DNA from 2 places in the Streptosporangium sp. NPDC020072 genome. Region 2 is predicted to be linked to the other one. Evidence: riboswitches for the same ligand, from Rfam matches in the RefSeq annotation. Region 2 holds a riboswitch; the other holds the start of a gene.

Region 1 (7,905 bases), on a different contig from region 2:
ACGACCCGGGTGGCCGAGCAGGTCTGCCGCTTCCACGGTGTGCAGGTCGAGTGGACCTCGACCGCCCTGGACGCGCTGACCACCGCGGCCAGGGCGGAGGGCATGGTCTTCGCCGCGGACGGGCGGGGCGGCTTCGTGGTACCCGAGTTCGGCCCGACGGTCGACGGCCTGGCGGTGTTCCTGCGGCTGCTCGGCCTGGTCGCCAGGACCCGACTTTCGCTCAGCCAGATCGACGCCAGGATCCCGCAGGCCCGGTTGCTGCGCCGTACGGTCCCCACGCCGTGGGCCGCCAAGGGCGTGGTGATGCGCTCGGTCATCGAGGCCGCCGAGCTGTACCGGATAGACACGACCGACGGGGTGCGCGTCGTGGCGCAGGACGGCAGCTGGGCGCTGGTGCTGCCGGACCCGGCCGAGGCGGTGACCCACCTGTGGGCGGAGGCGGGGGACGTCGACTCGGCGCAGAGCCTGATCGAGCACTGGGCCAGGGTCGTGGAGGGGGCGGCGGCGACCTGAGGTCTCCCCTGGGATCCCCGGCCCGGAGAGCGCGAAAACCCAGCGCGGCGGCATGGACCGGGGCGCCGCCCGGCGGTAACTTTGTCCTCGACCGAACCCGTCCTCGAGCGTCGGACTTGATCTTTCTCGCTATTCGGTGTATGTTGCGGCATTCGCAGTCTGAGCAAATACTTGAGAAGCGATGAAGCGAGGCGCGCGTACCGAGAACCGTTGCCGCGTCCTCGCGGTAGGAGGCCGAGCCGATCGATGCCGAGCGTCTACTGCACGCAGTGCGGTCATGCCAACCCTGAGGACGCCCGTTTCTGTTCACGATGCGGGTCGCCGCTGACCAGGTTCGACTCCCCGGGAGACAGTACGTCGACGATCTCCCTGTCCGGGATCGAGGCCTACGAGGCGGAGACGGGAGAGACGCTTCTCGCCGAGCGGCAGGCCGTCGAGCAACTGCCTCCGGGCGCCGCGCTGCTCGTCGCCATGCGTGGTCCCAACGCGGGCAGCCGCTTCCTGCTGGACAGTGACCTGACCACGGTCGGACGTCACCCCGAGAGTGACATCTTCCTGGACGACATCACCGTCTCGCGGCGTCACGTCGAGTTCTACCGGCGCGGCGGAGGGGTGTTCACCGTCCGTGACGTCGGCAGCCTCAACGGCACCTACGTCAACCGCGAGCGGATCGAGGAGGTCCCGCTTTACGGCGGCGACGAGGTGCAGATCGGCAAGTTCCGCCTGGTCTTCCTCACCCGTGGCGCCGCTGGAGGATGATGAGCTCCCAGGCGGCTCGTTCGCACATGAGCATCGGGGAGGTGCTCGCCCTGTTGCAGGGCGAGTTCCCCGACGTCAGCATCTCCAAGATCCGTTTCCTGGAGGGCGAGGGGTTGATCGAGCCGGAGCGCAGTCCCTCCGGCTACCGGAAGTTCAGTTACGCCGACGTCGAGCGGCTGCGTTACATCCTCGGCGAGCAGCGCGACCGTTACCTGCCGCTGCGTGTGATCAAGGACCGGCTCGAGGCCGCGGACCGCGAGGACCGGCCGGTCACCCCTCCGCGGGCCCTTCCCGGCGAGGCGCCGCCGGAGGTTCGTCTCACCCGCAAGGAACTGCTCGCCGCCGCCGAGCTCGACGAGGAGACCCTCACCGAGCTTGAGGACTTCGGCCTGCTCGCCGCGGTCGCCCGCCACTACGACGCCGAGGCGCTGGCCGTGGCCCGCAGCGTGGGGGCACTGGCCGCCTTCGGGCTCAGGGCACGCCACCTGCGGGTCGTCAAGGCCGCGGCCGAGCGGGAGGCCACCCTCGTCGAACAGGCCATCGCGCCGTTGCTTCGCCGCCGAGGCCCGGGGGCCATCGACCGGGCCGACGAGACCGCCAAGGAGATTTCTGGTCTTCTGCTGGAATTGCACGCCTCGCTCCTGCGTTCCGCCGTGCGTGGGGGCTTGGGCCGGTGAGAACCTGACCAGGCACTCGTCCCCTCACGAGTGTTACGTTGAACAAACCGGTCATAATCCAGCGAAGACGGAGCAGCCCGTGTTGCAGATGGAGGTCGTGGGCGTTCGGGTTGAGATGCCCTCAAACCAGCCTATTGTCCTGCTGAAGGAGGCACATGGGGAGCGGTACCTGCCGATCTGGATCGGCATGACCGAGGCGACGGCGATCGCGATGGCCCAGGCCGAAGAGCCGCCACCCCGGCCACTCACCCATGACCTCTTCCGCGACGTGCTCGACGCGCTCGGCGTCCGGCTGAGCACCGTGAACATCGTCGCACTCCGTGATGGGATCTTCTTCGCCGATCTCGTGTTCTCCAACGGGGTCGAGGTGAGCGCCCGTCCTTCGGACTCCATAGCCCTGGCGTTGCGTACGGGAGCCCGTATCTTCGCCAGTGAGGACATCGTCAGGGAGGCGGGGGTGATCATTCCCGACGACCAGGAGGACGAGGTGGAGAAGTTCAGGGAGTTCCTTGACACGATCACGCCCGAGGACTTCGGTCGCGCGGGGTAGGTATTTCGGTGCATTTACGCTTCACGACGCGCCGGGGAGGGTCGTTGACTGATCTTGGCCCCAGTCCTACGGTGCAAGTGAAACCCGCGGCTGTGCGCAAACCCCCAGATCAGGCCGCGGGATGAGAGAAAGCCGGAGGTCCGCGTGGCGGTCAGCAGCGGCGAGGGTAGAAACGCCGACCAGGATGACCCGGAACGGCGCGGGGAGGCACGTCAGCGTGCGGGCGAAGAGGGCCTGCTGTTCGACGGGCAGCCGGTGAAACTGCCCGCCGACATCGGATACCGCGGTCCCACCGCCTGTGCCGCGGCCGACATCACCTATCGGCAGCTGGACTACTGGGCGCGCACCGGTCTGGTCGAGCCCACGGTCAGGGCCGCTCACGGTTCGGGTTCCCAGCGCCTGTACGGCTTCCGCGACATCCTGGTGCTCAAGGTCGTCAAACGGCTGCTCGACACGGGTGTGTCCCTCCAGCAGATCCGCATCGCCGTCCAGCACCTGCGCGACCGCGGCGTCAACGACCTGGCCCAGATCACCCTCATGAGTGACGGGGTGAGCGTGTACGAGTGCACCTCACCCGACGAGGTCATCGACCTGCTCCAGGGAGGGCAGGGTGTCTTCGGCATAGCCCTCGGCCGCGTCTGGCAGGAGGTGGAGGGCTCCCTGGCCGACCTGCCCGGAGAGCGCGCGGAGTCCGGCCAGAGCCCTTTAGGCGATCACCACGCGGATGAGCTGGCCCGTCGTCGCCGGGCTCGCCGCACCGGGTAAGGTTGTCTCGCTGCTGACTCTGCGCGGGAGAGACCCCGGCATGATCGGGGCGCCGAAGGAGCAACCTCCCCGGAATCTCTCAGGCACCCGGTACCGCGTGGGCGAGGCGACTCTGGAAAGCAGGCACGCCCGCCAGGCGCGTCTCACCGACGGGGAAAGCCTTCCACGCACCGGAAGGTGAAACTCTCAGGTCGCGATGACAGAGGGGGAGATCCGGCATACGCCCGCGCCCAGCGCCGGTCTCCAACGTCTCGGGAGGCTTCCCATGACCGACCTGTCACCGCTCAGCGAGCTGACCCCCCCGCCGTTCGCCACCCGTCACATCGGGCCCGCGGACGCCGACCAGACCCGCATGCTCGAGGCGGTCGGATTCGCCTCGACCGCCGACTTGGTCGCGGTGGCCGTCCCCGAGGCCATCAGGGCGAAGGACAGGCTCAACCTCCCGCCCGCCGCGAGCGAGACGGAGGCCATCGCCGAGCTGCGCGCCCTCGCCGGGCGCAACACCGTGCTCACCTCGATGATCGGCCTGGGCTACCACGACACGATCACCCCGGCGGTCATCCGCCGCAACCTCCTGGAGAACCCCGGCTGGTACACCGCCTACACGCCCTACCAGCCCGAGATCTCCCAGGGGCGCCTTGAGGCCCTGCTCAACTTCCAGACGGTCGTCTCCGACCTGACCGGTCTCGACGTGGCGGGCGCCTCCCTGCTGGACGAGGCCACCGCCGCCGCCGAGGCGATGACGCTGGCCCGCAGGGCGGTGCGCGGCTCCTCGAACGTGTTCGTCGTCGACGCCGGCTCGCTGCCGCAGACCAAGGCCGTGCTGCGCACCAGGGCCGAGCCGCTCGGCATCGAGCTGGTCGAGAGCGACTTCACCGAGGCCCTTCCCGACTGTTTCGGCGTGCTCGTGCAGTACCCCGGGGCCGATGGCGAGATCAGGGACTTCCGCGCGGTCGCCGAGGCCGCCCACGCGCGCGGCGCCCAGGTGGTGGCCGCCGCCGACCTGCTGGCCCTGACCCTGCTGGCCGCCCCCGGCGAGCTCGGCGCCGACATCGCGATCGGCTCCTCGCAGCGCTTCGGCGTCCCGCTGGGCTTCGGCGGCCCGCACGCCGCCTACATGGCCGTCCGCGACGGCCTGCAGCGGCAGATGCCCGGCCGTCTGGTCGGCGTCTCCCAGGACGCCGACGGCCGCCCCGCCTACCGCCTGGCGCTGCAGACCCGTGAGCAGCACATCCGCAGGGAGAAGGCGACCAGCAACATCTGCACCGCGCAGGTGCTGCTCGCGGTCATCGCGGGCATGTACGCCGTCTACCACGGCCCCGAGGGCCTTCGCAGGATCGCCAGGCGCGTCCACCGGCACGCCGTCGTGCTGGCCGCGGGCCTGCGCCACGGAGGCGTCGAGGTCGTCCACGACGCCTTCTTCGACACCGTGCTCGCCCGGGTGCCCGGCCGCGCCGCCCGGATCGTGGCCGCGGCCCGCGACAACGGCGTCAACCTGCGCCTGGTCGACGCCGACCACGTCGGTGTCACCTGCGACGAGCGGACCGAGCAGCTCCACCTGGAGCAGGTCCTGGCCGCCTTCGAGGTCAGCGGCGCCGTACTGACCGACCTGGACGCCGCGGCGCACGACGCGCTGCCCGAGGGGCTGGCGCGCACCGGCGACTACCTGACCCACCCGGTCTTCCACAGCCACAGGTCGGAGACGGCCATGCTGCGCTACCTGCGCAGGCTCCAGGACAAGGACGTCGCGCTCGACCGGTCGATGATCCCGCTCGGCTCGTGCACCATGAAGCTCAACGCGACCACCGAGATGGAGCCGATCACCTGGCCCGAGTTCGCCGGGCTGCACCCCTACGCCCCCGCGGAGCAGGCCGAGGGCTACACGGAGCTGGTGCGGGAGCTTGAGGGCTGGCTGGCCGAGGTCACCGGCTACGACGCGGTCTCCATCCAGCCGAACGCGGGCTCCCAGGGTGAGTTCGCCGGGCTGCTGGCGATCCGCGCCTACCACCACGCCCGCGGCGAGGCCCATCGCGACGTCTGCCTGATCCCCTCCTCCGCGCACGGCACCAACGCCGCCAGCGCGGTCATGGCCGGTATGCGGGTCGTCGTGGTCGCCTGCGACGACAACGGCAACGTGGACCTCGCCGACCTCGACGCCAAGCTCGGCAAGCACCGCGACCGGCTCGCCGCGATCATGGTGACCTACCCCTCGACGCACGGCGTCTACGAGGAGACCATCACCCAGATCTGCGAGCGGGTGCACGAGGCGGGCGGCCAGGTCTACGTCGACGGCGCCAACCTCAACGCCCTGGTCGGCCTGGCCAAGCCGGGCGAGTTCGGGGCGGACGTCTCCCACCTGAACCTGCACAAGACCTTCTGCATCCCGCACGGCGGCGGCGGCCCCGGCGTCGGCCCCGTCGCGGTCCGCGCCCACCTCGCCGGCTACCTGCCCGGTCACCCGCTGCGCGACGACTCGCCGGTCGGTCCCGTCTCCGCCGCGCCGTACGGCTCGGCGGGCATCCTGCCCATCTCCTGGGCCTATGTCAGGATGATGGGCGCAGACGGGCTCAAGGCGGCCACCGAGCAGGCCATCCTGTCGGCCAACTACCTGGCCCGCAGGCTCGCCCCGCACTACCCCGTCCTCTACACCGGCCGGGGCGGCCTGGTCGCCCACGAGTGCATCGTGGACCTGCGCCAGATCACCAAGGAGACCGGTGTGACCGTGGACGACGTGGCCAAGCGCCTGGTCGACTACGGCTTCCACGCTCCCACCATGTCCTTCCCGGTGGCCGGTACGCTGATGATCGAGCCGACCGAGAGCGAGGACCTGGCCGAGCTCGACCGGTTCTGCGAGGCGATGATCGCGATCAGGGGGGAGATCGAGAAGGTCGCCTCCGGCGCCTACGACAAGACCGACAACCCGCTGCGCAACGCCCCGCACACGGCTGCCTGCCTGCTGGCCGACGACTGGGAGCACGCCTATTCGCGGGCCGAGGCGGCCTACCCGCTGCCGTCGGTGCGCGAGGCCAAGTACTGGTCGCCGGTCCGCCGGATCGACCAGGCGTACGGCGACCGCAATCTGGTGTGCGCCTGCCCTCCGCTTGAGGCCTACGAGGACTGATTCGCACCGTTAAGATCCACCTCGTGGACAGGGCTCCGGGCCACCGGGCCCGGGGCGATTCCTTACCCGGAGGGACCCTGCATGCCAGAGGTGGACACCCGACCGCTGGAGACCGCGCGGCGGCTGGCCGAGGACGGTGACCTGGACGGCGCCGCGGTGATTTTCGCGGAGCTGGCCGCGGACCCTGAGGGGCCCGACCGCGCGCAGGCGGCGGTCGGGCTGGCGGTGGTGCTCGAGGAGCGGGGGGACGCGGCCGACGCCAGGGCGGCGGCCCGTGCCGCGTTGGCCACCGGCCATCCCGAGTTCGCCGGGCAGGCCGCCTGCCTGCTCGCCAGGAGCTTCGAGCGCGACGACCTGCCCGACCAGGCGCGGGCGGCCTGGCAGGCCGCGCTGGGCACCGGGAACGCCGCCTGCGCTCCGCTGGCGCACATGGGTCTGGCCAGGCTCGCCGTGGGCCCCGTGGAGGCGGAGGAGGCCCTGAGGGCCGCGCTGGCGACCGGAGAGCCGGAGATCTCCTCCCTCGCCGCCCAGCGGCTGGCCGAGATCCTCCTTGAGGAGGGGGAGGCGGCCGAGGCGGCGGGAGTGCTCGTCGAGGCGCTGTCCGTGCCGGACGTCGTGGAGACGGCGAGGCTGCGGGTGCTGCTCGGCATCGCCCATCTCGAACTGGCCTGCGCCGAGCTCACCGGGGCGGTGGAGGAGGGCGGCGACGCCGAGACCGGGGCGCTGGCCATCGAGCTGCTGGCCCGCACGCTGCCGCTCAGAGGGCGTGAGGAGGACGCCGAGCGGGTGTGGCGTTACGGCCTGGACAGCGCGGACGAGGAACTGGCCGAGGAGGTCAGGCTGCGGCGCAACCGGGACGCCTGAGTCTCCGGCCCCGCTCTTCAGTCGCGGTGGCGCAGCCCGCCGAGGGCGTGGGCGATGTTGATCACCACGATGCCGCCCCAGGCGACCAGAATCCCCACGGTCCCGCCCTCGGCGGCGACGGCGGTCAGCGGGATGGCCAGCCCCAGCGAGCCGAGCGCGATCGGGACGGTGCCGTTCCCCTTGCGCCGCGGCGCGGGGGGAGGACCCTGGGGGTGCGGATAGTGCTGCTGGGGGTGATAACCCGTGGCCTGCAGCTCCGCCCGCACCCTGGCGGCGATCGTCGAGTCGAGGCGTTCGACGAAGGACTCGACGAGCGCGGCCTCGTACTCGGGGCCGAGGTCACGGCGGGCCCCGATGGTCGCCCGTACGTCCTGTCGGATATCGTGATGATCCTGCACCCTGAGATTGTCCGCCCTGCCGCAGGCCCGGACATCAGCCGTTAGGACTAGATCGGTGTCCATCCGGAGTACTGCCTCGTCCGTGGAGATCGGCACCGTTCACGGCCCGGCCGTGGCCGAGATCGACGAGGTGGCCGATCCACGTTTCCTGCTGGTGCTCACCCACGGCTCGGCCGGGGGAGTGGACGCACCCGACCTGCTGGCCGTACGGGACGCGGTGACGCCGATCGGCGGAGTGGTCGCCCGGGTGCTCCAGCC
Region 2 (7,905 bases):
CTCGGGCAGGGTGTCCGCCGCCGAACTGGCGGCCTACGGCGCCGCCCGCTGCGCCGCGCTCGCCGGGGCACAGCGGCTGACCGTCAACGGCTCCCCCGTCGCCTGGCGTGTCGCCGGGAGCGGCCTGCGGTACGCCCGGGGGCAGGGCGGCCTGCGGACCAGCCGCCTGACGTGCGACCTGACCGCCGACGTCCGCGCCCGGGGGACGGTCGACTTCAGCGACGACTACCTGCCCGACCGGACCGGCTGGCGGGAGATCACCGCGGTCGCCTCCGGCGGTCTGCGCCTGAGCCGGTCCTCCGTTCCCGGGACGAGTGTCAGCGGACGGCTGCGGTCCTACCCGGACGACCTGCTGGCCGCACCCCTCGACCAGCGGACCGCGCGGCTGAGCGTCACCCCGGAGACAGGTCCCTCGGCGGCCGTGCCGTCCCCGACGCCCGGGCCGTCCGACCTGTCCGGGCTGTCCGGCGGTCCGCTCGGCGGTGTGACGGCCTGGCTCGACCACACCTTCACCGGCCTGGTCGGCACCGACTCGCCGACCGCGCCGCTCGTGCTGCTCTCGGTGCTCATGGCCGTCGCGCTGGGCGCCGGGCACGCCCTCATCCCGGGACACGGCAAAACCATCATGGCCGCCTACCTGGCGGGCAGACGGGGACGTCCGCGTGACGCGCTGATCGTCGGCGCGACCGTCACCGTGACCCACACCGTCGGCGTCCTGGTGGCCGGTCTGCTGCTGACCGTCCTGTCCGCGCTCACCGGCGAGGCGGTGCTCGCCTGGCTCGGCCTGGTCAGCGGTCTGCTGATCACCCTGGTCGGGGCCGGGTTGCTGCGCTCCGCCTGGCATGCCCACCGCACCGGCGAGGCCCCCGCCCACGGTCACGGGCACGGCCACACCCACGGCCGTGCCCCCGTCGTTCCCCGGCGTTCCCCCGTCCGGGAGGTCCCCGGCGGTGCGGCCCACGGGTACGCGCCGGTCGCCGTCCTCGAACGGCGGGCCGAGGAGGACCTCCCCCGCGAGCCGACGCCCCGCTCCCGGCGCGGGCTGGTCGGCCTGGGCGTGGCCGGAGGGCTGGTGCCCAGCCCCTCGGCGCTCGTCGTCCTGCTGGGCGCGATCGGCCTCGGCCGCACATGGTTCGGGATCGCGCTGATCCTGGCGTACGGCCTCGGCATGGCGGGCACGCTCACCCTCACCGGGCTGCTGCTGGTCAAACTCGCCGGGCGCCTCGGCCGCCTGGCGGCCGGGGGAAACGGCGTGGCGAGCCGCCTGTCCTCGCTCCTGCCGATCGGCACCGCCGTGGCCGTCATGCTGCTCGGTCTCGGCCTGACCGTGCGGAGCCTCATCGGCGCCGCGTGAACGACCCCGGACCGCCTACTGGGTCTCCTCCTGCAGGCGCGCCCACAGCCCGGCGAGCGCGTCCACGTCACCGGAGCTCCTGAGGGAGTTGCCGCCCGCCCCGCGCCGGTTCCACAGGTGGAGCAGGAGATCCTCCGGCTCGCCGTCGATCCGCGCGTCCGGCGTCGCCCCCTCCTTCGCCCACACCGCGCGGTCCGCGCGCAGCGTCAGCGCCCACTCCCGGTCCCCGCAACCCAGCACGACCGTACGGCCGACGCCCTGCTCCCGTTCGGGCCTGCCGCCGAAGTCGTGGGTGATGAAACCGAGCAGCTCGTCGACGCCGTCGGCCGCCAGCTCGGGGTCGACCGGGGTCGGCCCCCCGTCAATCAACTCGGCGTCGATCCGGTGGACCACCGTCTCGTGGGCCATCCTGCGGTACCAGAAGCCGACCGTCTGGTCCGGCGGGAACCAGGTGTGGGAGGGCGCGCCCGGCCCGCGCATGACGAGCTGGTCGAGCAGCGTCTCACGCTGGGAGAGGAACCAGTCCCTGAGCGCGGCGTCGCCGGGCAGCGGCGTCCGCTCGGCCTTCTGCGGGTCACGCCCGAGCCGCATGCACAGGACCTTGTGGTCGTAGACCCCTCCGACGTGGTGGAGCAGGTCACGGCCGGTCCAGCCGGGGCACGACGGCACCCGGGCGTCCAGCCCCCGCTCCGCGGCCGCGAGCAGGAGATCACCGTCGGCGCGGATCAGGTCGAGATAGCGAGTGTGATCCATGGGCGGCATCATGCCGTACGGCCCCGACGGTCTTCTCTCTGTTTTCCGCTCGGCCGGTGGACGCCGCGCCCCGGTTTCACCGGGCGTCGAGCACCTCGCGAAGCAGCTTCCCAAACTCGGCGGGGTGGGTGCTGAGCCCCGTGTGCCCGCCGGGGAAGTGGACCAGCTCCGTGCCGAACCGCTCCGCCAGGAGGGCCGCGGGACGGTAGGGCAGTTCGCCGTGGGAGTCCGCCCCGGCCGCGAGCACGAGCCGGTCCGACAGGGCCCGCAGCCGGTCCACGTCCGGGACGTGGGCCATGAAGCTCGGGATGACACGCCCGATGAAGTAGGGGGCGTCGGCCATCGACCGTTCGACGCGCGCGGCCGCCCTGGGGGACAGCTCGGCGGCGGGCCGCGCGCCGGCGCTCTCCCCCGGCCGCCTGAGACCGGCCGCGAGCACGGTCGCCGCGGCCATCGGCCCCTCCCGGTCGAAGGCCTCCCGGACACGGGCGAGCATCGCGCGGTGCTCGGCGGCGTCCGGCAGCACCTCGGCCAGCGGCGGCTCGTGCGCCACGACACGTGCGACCCGCCCGGGGTGGGCGGTGAGCAGGCGCATCGCGACGATCGCCCCCGAGCTGCAGCCCGCCACGCTGACGGGCTCCCCGGGGGACAGCAGGTCGATCAGCCCGAGGGCGTCCTCGGCGTGCTGTTCCACCCGCTGAGGCGCCGCCGGGTCGTCCAGAGGGCTGTTGGACAGGCCGCGCGGGTCGTAGGTGACGACCGTGCGGTCGGCGGCCAGGTCGTCGACGATCTCCTCGAAGGAGGCGGCGCCGCCGGTGCCGCCGGGGATCAGCAGCAGGAGCGGCCCGCGCCCCCGCACCTCGTAGTACAGCTCGGCGCCGTCCACACGCAGGCGTCCGGTGGTCGTCTCGGTCATGTCCTCTTTCCTTCACCGTGTGGTTCGTGATCGGCGGGCCAGCGCTCCAGGAGGGTGTGCAGGGCGTCGAGGCAGCGTGACCACGACTCCTCGGCCGGGCGCGAGTGCGCGAACCCGCCCGCCGCCTCAAGGCTGATGAAGCCGTGCAGCATGCTGCGCAGCAGCCGTACCGCGTCGGTCAGGTCGGGCTCCCCGAGGGCGTAGGCGCGCAACATGCCGTAGGTCAGCTCGATCGCGCGCCGCGGCCCGCGCGCCGCGGCCAGGAGCTCGGGGTCGATCTCCGTGGGGATCTGCGTCGCCATGTAGCGGCCCGGGTGTTCGCGGGCGTAGTCCCGGTAGGCGGTCGCGTACGCGACCAGCGCGTCCCTGCCCGCCAGCCCCGCGGTGGCCTCCGCGATGCGGACGCTCTTCTCGTCGGCCGCCAGCAGGGCGATCCGGCCGCGCAGGTCCTCAAGGCCGCGAACGTGCGCGTAGAGGCTGGCGTCCTTCACCCCGAGCCGTCGTGCCACCGCCGACATGGTCAGCCGGTCGAACCCGACCTCGTCGGCCAGTTCGGCACCGGCGAGCGTCACCCGATCCGTCGTCAACCCGGCCCGCGCCATACGCGCCCCTCTCTCCTAGAGTCCCTAGACTGTAACTAATCCCATTAGCTTCTGTCTAATGAGATTAGTTTCACCGGGCGCGCGACAGTACGGCACGGCGGTTCACCGAGGTCAGCGGCGTGGCCGCAGGCGGGAGGAGGGCAGGTCGTGACGGCCGGAGACGAACTCCTGGAAGGCGATCTTGACCTTGATGGCCGGGCGGCGCCAGCGCTCCTCACGGCGCTGCGCCCTGGCCAGTTTCCAGGGCCTCGGCCTTCGGGAGCCCGGGGCGAAGAACCAGTGGGCCCAGGGGGAGCCGGGCCGGGCCAGCCGCAGCGCCCCGACGATCAGCAGCAGCGGGACGAACAGACCGACCATGCCCGTCCAGATCTTCCCCTTCAGCAGGGTGACCACGGCGAGCATGAGATTGAGCACGAGGAAGCCGACCGCCAGCCACGTCCCCTGCGGCGTGCCGTCCGGCCGCTCCCAGCCCAGCGGGCGCAGGCCGAGCAGGAGCAGACCGGTGACGGCGATCGCGATGAACACCGCGTCGACCGACGTGCGGCCCTCCTCCTCCCAGTAGACGTCGTGCAGGTGCAGGATCAGCGCGAACTCGTCCAGGATGAGGGCGGCGCCCACCCCGAAGACGGCCGCGGTCAGGGCGTACCACCCCTGGGAGACGCCGGAGACGAGCAGGCCGGAGACCCCGCCGAGCATCGTCAGCACCACGCCGAACACCACATGGTGGATGTGCATGTCGCCGACGCTGACGTTGCCGAACCAGCCGATCTTGGCGCGGATGAGCCGGACGTTGATGCGGGTGAAGACGAAGGCGACGATCAGCGCGACGAAGAAACAGAAGAGCGGTAGCCGTCCTGTTTCCACGATTCGATGTTGGAACAAATCCCCCACTGCACCTTCAGGTTATGCGAGAGCCGTCATGATCACGCCTAACCGGACACTCTGTCCCGACCCGGGGATTTCGCTCGGCCCTCGCCTACGGTTAGGCTGGCCGGGACACCGACGAGCCCGCGCGGGAGAGCGTCCTGACATCCAGGCCAGGACCCCTGAAGGAGCAAGCCCTCCCCGCAAACCTCTCAAGGCAAAGGACCGCGTGGGTAGGTGCCTCTGGAAAGCAGGCCGTACGGCCTCGCCGAAGGTGAAAGTCCGGCAAAAATCGGGCGAAGCTCTCAGGCATCCATGACAGAGGGGGAGGATGCTTCTCATCCGACCCCTGTCTGAGGTGCGAACATGTCCCGACCCACGCCGCTGCGCGGTGTTCACGAGGCCCTCGGCGCGACGCTGACCGACTTCGCGGGCTGGCTGATGCCGCTGCGCTACGGAAGCGAGTCCGCCGAGCACAACGCGGTCCGCCAGGCGGCCGGCCTGTTCGACCTCTCCCACATGGGAGAGATCTTCGTGACGGGCCCGCAGGCAGGCGAGGCCCTCGACTACGCGCTCGTCGGTCACATCTCCGCCCTTGAGCCGGGACGCGCCCGCTACACGATGATCGTCGATCCCCAGGGCGGCGTGCTCGACGACCTGATCGTCTACCGCCTGGCCGACCAGGAGTTCATGGTCGTCGCCAACGCCTCCAACTACCCCCGGGTCGCCGCCGAGCTGACCGAGCGCGCCGGGGCCTTCGAGGCCGCGGTCGAGGACCGCTCCGAGCAGTACGCGCTGGTCGCGGTACAGGGGCCGCGCTCCCGCGAGATCCTGGGCGGGCTCACCGACGCCGACCTCGACGGCCTGAAGTACTACGCGGGCCTTCCCGCGACCGTCGCCGGGCTCTCCGCCCTCGTCGCCCGCACCGGCTACACCGGCGAGGACGGCTTCGAGCTGTTCGTCGCCGCCGACGACGCCGAGCCGCTGTGGGCCGCGCTCACCAAGGCGGGCGAGCCGTACGGCCTGCTGCCCGCCGGGCTTTCGGCGCGTGACACCCTCCGTCTTGAGGCGGGGATGCCGCTGTACGGCAACGAGCTCTCCGCTGATCTCACCCCGTTCGACGCGGGGCTCGGCCGTGTGGTGAGGTTTGACAAACCAGGCGACTTCGTCGGCAGGGCCGCCCTTGAGCCGCTCAAGGACGTCCCCCCGGCCCGCCGCCTGGTGGGACTGATCGCGACCGGCCGCAGGGTGCCCCGCCACGGGTATCCGGTGGTCTCCGGCGACGGCGTCGTCGTCGGAGAGGTGACCAGCGGAGCGCCTTCCCAGACCCTGGGCAGGCCGATCGCCATGGCCTACGTGGACAACGGAACGTCCGCTGGACTGGCCGTGGACATCCGGGGCAGTCACGAGCCGGTCGAGGTCGTTGAGCTGCCTTTCTACAGGAGGAAAAAGTGAGTGACATTCCCGAGGAGCTGCACTACACCAAGGAGCACGAGTGGATCTCGGGCATAGATGACGGCCTGACCCTGACCGTCGGCATCACCGCCTACGCCGCCAACGCCCTCGGTGACGTGGTCTTCGTCCAGTTGCCCGAGGCCGGTTCCTCGCTCACCGCGGGTGAGGCGGTCGGCGAGGTCGAGTCGACCAAGTCGGTGAGCGACATCTTCGCGCCGGTCGGCGGTGAGGTCGTCGAGGTCAACGAGGCCGTCGTCGACGACCCCTCGCTGGTCAACAGTGACCCCTATGGCGACGGCTGGCTGTTCCGCGTCCGGCTTGAGGGTGACCCGGAGGACCTGCTGTCCCCCGAGGAGTACACGGCACTCACTTCGGGCGAATCCTGAAATATCTAATCTTGCGTCGTGATCACGCGCGTCCACCGGCGCGCGTGATCACGACCGCGGGACAGCGCAAAGGCAGGGCAGATCAATGGCGATCAGCGTCTTCGACCTCTTCAAGATCGGTATCGGCCCGTCCAGCTCGCACACCGGCGGCCCGATGGCCGCCGCCCACAGGTTCGCCAGAGGGCTCGACCACGACGGCCTGCTCGACAAGACCACCCGGGTCGAGGTCATCCTCTACGGCTCACTCGGCCTGACCGGCAAGGGCCACGGCAGCGACAAGGCCGTCCTTCTCGGCCTGACCGGCGAAAAACCCGAACTCGTCGACGTCGACACCGTCGACGAACGGCTGGCCGCCATGCGCGCCTCGGGAACGATCCGGTTGTACGGCTCCCGCGAGATCCCGTTCGTGGTCGGTGAGCATCTCGTCTTCGAACGCAAGATCTCCCTGCCACACCACCCGAACGGCATGCGGTTCACCGCCTTCGGGGAGACCGGCGACGTCCTGCGGGAGAAGGTCTACTACTCGGTCGGCGGCGGCTTCGTGGTCGACGAGAACGCCACCGGCGCCGACCGCATCAAACCGGACGACACCGTCCTGCCGTACCCCTTCACCACGGCGGCCGAGCTGCTCGGCCACTGCACGGAGACGGGTCTTTCCGTCTCGGGGCTGATGCTGGAGAACGAGAAGGCCTTCGGCCTGTCCGAGCGGGAGATCCGCGACCGGCTGCTGAACCTGTGGCGCGTCATGAGCGAGTGCGTCGGGCGCGGCATCGCCAAGGAGGGCGTGCTGCCCGGCGGCCTGAAGGTCAGGCGCAGAGCCCACCAGCTCCATCGGAGGCTGCAGAGCGAGGCCGCGGAGAAGGACCCGCTGCACGCGATGGACTGGGTCTCGCTGTTCGCCCTCGCGGTGAACGAGGAGAACGCCGCGGGCGGGCGGGTCGTCACGGCGCCGACGAACGGTGCGGCGGGCATCGTCCCGGCCGTGCTCACCTACTACGACCGGTTCGTCCCGAACTCCGACGACGACGGGGTGGTGCGCTTCCTGCTCACCGCAGGGGCGATCGGCGTGCTGTTCAAGGAGAACGCCTCTATCTCCGGCGCCGAGGTCGGCTGCCAGGGCGAGGTGGGCTCCGCCTGCTCGATGGCGGCGGCCGGGCTGACCGAGGCGCTCGGCGGCACCCCCGAGCAGGTGGAGAACGCCGCCGAGATCGGCATCGAGCACAACCTGGGGCTGACCTGCGACCCGATCGGCGGCCTGGTGCAGATCCCGTGCATCGAGCGCAACGCGGTGGCCTCGATCAAGGCCATCACCGCGGCCAGGATCGCGCTGCGCGGCGACGGCCGCCACTTCGTCTCCCTGGACAAGGCGATCAAGACGATGCGTGACACCGGCCGCGACATGCTCGACAAGTACAAGGAGACGAGCAGGGGCGGCCTGGCGGTGAACGTCATCGAATGCTGACCCGACCTCCCGGCAAACACGCCAAACTCCACGAACTTTGACATCTCACCCGGCCACTCGCCGTAGCGCCCCTATGCTGGGTGCCGCTGTCACCGAGAGTCGGGAGGACGTCG

The links. Region 2 has a riboswitch for glycine ahead of gcvT (glycine cleavage system aminomethyltransferase GcvT). Riboswitches for the same ligand answer to the same signal wherever they lie in the genome.
Region 1: linked by a shared signal. The riboswitch ahead of gcvP (aminomethyl-transferring glycine dehydrogenase) and the one ahead of gcvT (glycine cleavage system aminomethyltransferase GcvT) in region 2 are both predicted to bind glycine.

What each region holds. Positions count from the first base shown of each region.
Region 1 is NZ_JBEYAB010000032.1:3,487-11,391, reverse strand. It holds gene ABZ470_RS41505 (mannose-1-phosphate guanyltransferase) at 1-513, shown strand, start outside; gene ABZ470_RS41500 (FHA domain-containing protein) at 760-1,272, shown strand; gene ABZ470_RS41495 (MerR family transcriptional regulator) at 1,299-1,949, shown strand; gene ABZ470_RS41490 (bifunctional nuclease family protein) at 2,029-2,499, shown strand; gene ABZ470_RS41485 (MerR family transcriptional regulator) at 2,734-3,264, shown strand; glycine riboswitch at 3,279-3,370, shown strand; gene gcvP (aminomethyl-transferring glycine dehydrogenase) at 3,530-6,385, shown strand; gene ABZ470_RS41475 (hypothetical protein) at 6,467-7,249, shown strand; gene ABZ470_RS41470 (hypothetical protein) at 7,267-7,647, opposite strand; gene ABZ470_RS41465 (alpha/beta family hydrolase) at 7,730-7,905, shown strand, end outside.
Region 2 is NZ_JBEYAB010000002.1:126,166-134,070, forward strand. It holds gene ABZ470_RS03875 (High-affinity nickel-transporter) at 1-1,354, shown strand, start outside; gene ABZ470_RS03880 (maleylpyruvate isomerase family mycothiol-dependent enzyme) at 1,370-2,107, opposite strand; gene ABZ470_RS03885 (alpha/beta hydrolase) at 2,184-3,023, opposite strand; gene ABZ470_RS03890 (TetR/AcrR family transcriptional regulator) at 3,020-3,625, opposite strand; gene ABZ470_RS03895 (hypothetical protein) at 3,737-4,489, opposite strand; glycine riboswitch at 4,629-4,727, shown strand; glycine riboswitch at 4,730-4,814, shown strand; gene gcvT (glycine cleavage system aminomethyltransferase GcvT) at 4,856-5,944, shown strand; gene gcvH (glycine cleavage system protein GcvH) at 5,941-6,330, shown strand; gene ABZ470_RS03910 (L-serine ammonia-lyase) at 6,416-7,792, shown strand; gene ABZ470_RS03915 (hypothetical protein) at 7,905-7,905, shown strand, end outside.